DNA from 2 places in the Bradyrhizobium sp. WBOS07 genome. Region 1 is predicted to be linked to the other one. Evidence: riboswitches for the same ligand, from Rfam matches in the RefSeq annotation. Region 1 holds a riboswitch; the other holds the start of a gene.
What was found. Region 1 has a riboswitch for S-adenosylmethionine ahead of DCM79_RS02980 (O-succinylhomoserine sulfhydrylase). Riboswitches for the same ligand answer to the same signal wherever they lie in the genome.
Positions count from the first base shown of each region.

Region 1 (3,141 bases):
CCTGCACGGCTTCCTTGGAGGCGAGGATGTAGAACTCGCCGGGATCGAGGATCAGGCTGCCGTCGGGACGGGCCGACATCGGCTCCCAGAAATCCTCCACCGCGTAGCCGGAGCGGCGATCGACGTCGACGACGCCGGTGTGGCGCTTGGCGCGATAACCGACGAAGCCGCCCGCTTTCTCGCCGGACAGGTCGACTGAGACGGCAACGCCGCCGGAGAGATCGGCATCGTCGACATCGACCAGACGCTCGGCGGCGTGCAAGCCGTCGAGCTCGTCGGCGTTGAGGATGGCATCACCGGTGCGAAAGCGCACCTGGCTGAGGCGCGAGCCCTCGCGCACCAGCACCGGGAACGTCTTCGGGCTGATCTCGGCATAGAGCGGACCGTGATAGCCGGCGCCGATCATGTCGAAGCGGCGGGTGCCGTCGGCAATCACGCGGGTGAAGACGTCGAGCCGGCCGGTGGAGCTCTTGGGATTCGCGGCGGCGACGATCTCCGGCGGCAGCGCGAGGCTTTCCAGCAGCGGCACGATGTAGACGCAGTTGGTCTCCAGCACCGCGCCGTCGGCGAGGCTGAACTCGTGCAGCTTCAACTCGTCGATGCGCTCGGCCACGGTGGCGCCGGGGCCCGGCAGGAAGCTGGCGCGGACGCGATAGGCGATGTCGCCGAGACGCAGATCGAGGCTGGCCGGCTGGATCTGGCTCTCGACGAAGTCGTAGGCGGGCCGGATGAGCCCCGCCTCCGCCATCGCCGCGATCATGCGGTCGGGCAGGATACCATTGGCGTCGGGCGCGACCGTGAACGTCAACCGGGGGTCCTCATCAGGGGTCAGATGCATCCGGACATGCCGGAAATACAGGTCTTTTACGGCTATCCGATGGACGCCTTGACGGAAAGGGCATTGCCGAATATGAGCATCACTTATCCCGTGGTGATTTGAGCCGGCCGGCTTGCAGCCACGTTAAATAAGTCGCTAAACAGGCCGGGGACCTCTGTGATCCCGGCCCGTGGAGATATCCAGGCCGGTTTTTTTGTGACCGCTTTCGACGAGGCGGTCATGTCGGAGGTACCCTATGTCGAAGTCGACCGCCAACTACCGCCCCGAAACCCGCCTGGTTCATTCCGGCACCCTGCGCTCGCAATATGGCGAGACCTCGGAGGCGCTGTTCCTGACCCAGGGCTATGTCTACGACAGCGCCGAGCAATGCGAGGCGCGGTTCAAGGGCGAGGACCCCGGCTTCATCTATTCGCGCTATTCCAATCCCACCATCGCGATGTTCGAGCGCCGCATGATCGAGCTCGAAGGCGCCGAGGCCGCCCGCTCGGCGGCAACAGGCATGGCCGCGGTGACGACCGCGATCCTGGCGCCGCTCAAGGCCGGCGATCACGTCGTTGCCTCCCGCGCGCTGTTCGGCTCGTGCCTCTACGTCGTGCAGGACCTGTTGCCGCGCTACGGCATCGAGACCACGCTGGTCGACGGGCTCGATCTCGACCAATGGCAGCGCGCGCTGCGGCCCAACACCAAGACGTTCTTCCTGGAGAGCCCGACCAACCCGACACTCGACGTGCTCGACATTCCCGGGATCGCCGAGATCGCGCACAAGGGCGGTGCGCGGCTCGTCGTCGACAACGTGTTCGCAACCCCGATCTGGCAGAGCCCGCTCGCGCTCGGGGCCGACGTCGTGGTCTATTCCGCGACCAAGCACATCGACGGCCAGGGCCGCTGCCTCGGCGGCATCATCCTGTCCTCGGAAGCCTTCATCGCCGAGCACATCCACAATTTCATGCGCCAGACCGGGCCGTCGATCTCGCCGTTCAACGCCTGGGTCCTGCTCAAGGGCTTGGAGACGCTGGGCGTGCGGGTGCGCGCGCAGACCGAGACCGCTTCGCGCATCGCCGAGGTGCTGGCGAGCCACCCGAAGATTTCGCGGCTGGTCTATCCCGGCCGCGCCGATCATCCGCAGGCCGCACTGGTGAAAAAGCAGATGCGCGGCGGCTCGACCCTGGTCGGCTTCGAGGTCAAGGGCGGCAAGGCAGCCGCGTTCCGCGTGCTCAACGCGCTGAAGCTTGCGAGGATCTCAAACAATCTCGGCGATGCCAAGAGCCTCGTCACGCATCCGGCGACCACGACGCATCAGCGCCTGAAGCCGGAAGACCGCGCCGCGCTCGGCATCGGCGAAGGCTTCATTCGCTTCTCGGCAGGGCTCGAGCATGCCGACGATCTGATCGAGGACCTGACCGCGGCGCTGGAGAAGGCGTGAAGCGAGGCGAGGTCTCGTAGGGTGGATTAGCCGAAGGCGTAATCCACCTCTTCTGCATCCGCGGAGACAGACAGTGGTGGGTTACGGCTTCGCCTAACCCACCCTACGCACCCTCTCACATCGGCCGGTACGTCCGCACGTCGGCCGGCACGTTCACCCCGAGCTTGATCTGGCCGACCGAGCGGATGATGTCGTCGCCGAGCAGCTGGGCGAAGCAGGCATAGCCCCAATCGTTCATGTGCAGGCCGTCGGCGATCACGAAGCCCTCAACCGGAATGGCCTGCTTCTCGTGCCAGTCACGCATCACCTCGAAGCGCGGGAAGATTCCGACGTGACGGAGCTCGGCGACCTTGCTGAGCAGCTTCACCATCTTGCCGGCGCTCTCGGCGCGCTGGTTGACGGCCGGCGAATATTGCGGATCGACCAGCACGATGTCGGCGCCGCCCGCGGCCTGGATACGGCTGATGCCGTCCTCCACCATCTTGGCGGTTTCGCCGGGATCGAGATTGCGCAGCACGGCGTTGGTGCCGACCTGCCAGATCACGAGATCCGGATGCATGTCGATCACCTGCGTCTGAAGGCGCTTCATCATCTCGGGCGCGTCCTCGCCGCCGACACCGGCATTGATGACGCTGATGTCGGCGGTCGGATAGTGCCGGCGCAGCTGAGCGGCGAGACGATTGGGGTAATTGAACTCCGGCGAGCTCGCGCCGAATCCTTGAGTCGAGGACGAGCCGAACGCGACGATGACGACGGGCAGCCCGGCGACGAGCTTGCCCGCGACGTGCGGCAGCGAGCCCATCGCCTTCGAACCGCCCTTCGGCGGCTGGCAGGGCACGCGGTTGAAGATGTCGCTGGCAGATTTGGCGGCCTGCTTCAC
Region 1 is NZ_CP029008.1:625,133-628,273, forward strand. Features, by position in the region: gene DCM79_RS02975 (2'-deoxycytidine 5'-triphosphate deaminase) at 1-838, opposite strand, end outside; SAM riboswitch at 919-998, shown strand; gene DCM79_RS02980 (O-succinylhomoserine sulfhydrylase) at 1,074-2,261, shown strand; gene DCM79_RS02985 (SGNH/GDSL hydrolase family protein) at 2,377-3,141, opposite strand, start outside.

Region 2 (3,141 bases), 2.8 Mb from region 1:
GGATGGCGTCGACGTCGCAGGTGAGATCCTTCTCCTGCGCGATCACGTTCTTGGCGCCGACCGCCATGGTCGCGATCGGGTAGACCAGGAAGCCGTGCGTGGTGGAGATCGCCTCGTCGCCGTGGCTCAGATAGGTGTGGGCAAGCAGATTGAGGATCTCGTCCGAGCCGGCGCCGCAGATGATGCGGTTGGGGTCGAGCCCGAAGGAGCGGCCGATCGCCTCGCGCAGCACGCGCGAGGTGCCTTCCGGGTAGTCTTCCAGGTGGTCCGCCACGCGCTTGAACGCCTCGATCGCCTTGGGCGAGGGCCCGAACGGCGTCTCGTTGGCGGACAGCTTGAACACCTTGCGGCCCGGTTCGGCGACCGGGCTCTTGCCGGGCGTATAGGGCGCAATATCGAGAATGCCGGGATTCGGCACGGGGCGGGACATCTTGAACTCCGAAAATGGCAGGGCGTGGCGCGCGGTTTACGATTTCGCCCCGGTCGGGGGCACCGTATAGCGCGTTGCGTGGCTGCCGACGAGGGCCACGGAGCGCACGGAGGCCCCCGCCTCGATCAGGGCAGCCCTGATTTTGTCGATGCTGGTCGCGCTCGTGACCGAGACCAGCAGCGCCGCGCCGTCGAAGGCGGTATCGGGGACCGCCACGATCTCGGCCAACGGCGACAGCGCGCGCGCGACCTCGGCGTTCCAGCCGGAGACGCGGACGCTGAAGGTCTCGACCTCGGTCACCAAAGCGCTGTCGGCGACGCGCGAGATCGCGAAGACCGGCAATGCGGCGGGATGGTCGGCGCGTTCGATGAAGGGCATCCGCGCGATGATCTTCGGCGCGCCGTCCGCTTCCAGCTCCAGCCACCACGGCGTGCGGCTGGACGTGGCCGAGACCATGGCCAAATCGCCCTTGGATTTCGCCACCGCCTCGACCGCGGCCTGCGCGCTGAAATGCGCGACGTAGGGCACGGTGAAGCCGAAATTGAAGCGCACGGAATCGCGCATCGCCGCCTCGCTGGCCGAGATGTCGGCATGCACGGAGAACGGCGCCTGCACATAGGTGAAGGTCGAGATGATGACGCGCCAGATGCTCTCGACCGTGTCGAGCGGCAGGATGCCGCGATGACGCTGCACGAGCTCGCGCATCATCGAGGCCTCGCGCGCCGGACGGAACGCCGAGCCCACCTCCTGGGTCTGCTTCACCTGGATCAGCCGGTCGATGATGTCGCCGCGCTGCATAAGCAGGCGATGCATGCCCTCGTCGATCGCGTCGATCTCCTTGCGCAGTTCCTGCAGCGATGGCGGCGCGGGCGGACGTTGGGACATGTCTGGCTGTCGATCGTTTTCGAATGGGGAATGTCCTGATTAGGCAGTCGGGGCGGCGAAAGCAAAGAGAAATGACGTCCTTTCCGGGCGAGGCGGCAGAGGCGAATTGAGCCGATCCGGGCCGCGACTTGACGAAAACCGCCCAAGACGGTAGCTTTTGCCCGTTCCGTGGTCATTTGAGCCGGCCGGCTTGCAGCCACGTTAAAAAACTCGCTAAACAGGCCGGGGACGCTTCCGATCCCGGCCGAACCTATCGTTCAGGCCGGGTTTTTCATGGCCTGATGCAAGTGGCGATCAGCGTTTGATCGCAAACGAGGTCGATGGTCAGATGGGTGGCGTCAAGTCGATACCGAGTCCTGCGATCAGCGCCGACGAGCGGTCGCATGAGGTGGATCATCCGAGCTCGCAGGTCGCGCATTTCGGCGCCGAGCAGCCGCTGCGGCTCGATTGCGGCGTCGATCTCAGCCCGTTCCAGATCGCCTACCAGACCTATGGCGAGCTCAACGCCGATCGCTCCAACGCGGTCCTGATCTGCCATGCCCTGACCGGCGATCAGCATGTCGCCAACGTCCATCCCGTCACCGGCAAGCCGGGCTGGTGGGAGACGCTGGTTGGCCCCGGTCGGCCCATCGACCCCAAGCACTACTTCATCATCTGCTCCAACGTGATCGGCGGCTGCATGGGCTCGACCGGGCCGGCGTCGATCAATCCCGCCACCGGCAAGGTCTGGGGCCTGGATTTCCCTGTCATCACCATCCCCGACATGGTGCGCGCGCAGGCCATGCTGATCGACCGGCTCGGCATCGACACGCTGTTCGCGGTCGTCGGCGGCTCGATGGGCGGCATGCAGGTGCTGCAATGGACCGCGGCCTATCCTGCCCGCGTGTTCTCCGCGCTGGCGATCGCCTGCGCGACGCGGCACTCAGCGCAGAACATCGCCTTCCACGAGCTCGGCCGCCAGGCCGTGATGGCCGATCCCGATTGGCACGGCGGCGGCTATGCCGATCACGGCATCCACCCGCATCGCGGGCTCGCGGTGGCGCGCATGGCGGCGCACATCACCTATCTCTCGGACGCGGCCTTGCATCGCAAGTTCGGCCGTCGCATGCAGGACCGCGAGCTGCCGACTTTCTCGTTCGACGCCGACTTCCAGGTCGAATCCTATCTGCGCTACCAGGGGTCCTCCTTCGTCGAGCGCTTCGACGCCAATTCCTATCTCTATCTGACGCGCGCGATGGACTATTTCGACATCGCTGCCGACCATGGCGGCGTGCTGGCGAAAGCGTTCGCTGACATCAAGACCCGCTTCTGCGTCGTCTCCTTCACCAGCGACTGGCTGTTTCCGACCTCGGAATCGCGCGCGCTGGTGCATGCTCTGAACGCATCGAGCGCGCGGGTGTCGTTCGCGGAGATCGAGACCGATCGCGGACACGACGCCTTCCTGCTCGACGTGCCCGAATTCTTCGACATCTCCCGCGCCTTCCTGCAATCGGCCGGCAAGGCGCGCGGGCTCACCGGCAAGAAGGACGGCTAGCGATGTCTGTACAGGAAGTGCTGCCGCTCGGCGGCCTTGCGGCGGGGCAGTCCGGCCAGTTTCGCGCCGATCACCTCCTGGTCGCCGAGATGGTCAAGCCGGGCTCGAAGGTGCTCGATGTCGGCTGCGGCGAGGGCGATTTGTTGCAGCTGCTGGAGACGCGCGGCATCGACGGCCGCGGCATCGAGCTGTCGCGCGAGGGCGTCAACCGCTGCGTCGCCAAGGGTCTTGCGGTGGTGCAGGGCGATGCCGACACCGACCTCGTCAATTATCCCGACGACGCCTTCGACTA
Region 2 is NZ_CP029008.1:4,585,941-4,589,081, forward strand. Features, by position in the region: gene DCM79_RS21870 (histidinol-phosphate transaminase) at 1-430, opposite strand, end outside; gene DCM79_RS21875 (chorismate mutase) at 467-1,315, opposite strand; SAM riboswitch at 1,474-1,553, shown strand; gene DCM79_RS21880 (homoserine O-acetyltransferase) at 1,644-2,849, shown strand; gene metW (methionine biosynthesis protein MetW) at 2,852-3,141, shown strand, end outside.
Region 2: linked by a shared signal. The riboswitch ahead of DCM79_RS21880 (homoserine O-acetyltransferase) and the one ahead of DCM79_RS02980 (O-succinylhomoserine sulfhydrylase) in region 1 are both predicted to bind S-adenosylmethionine.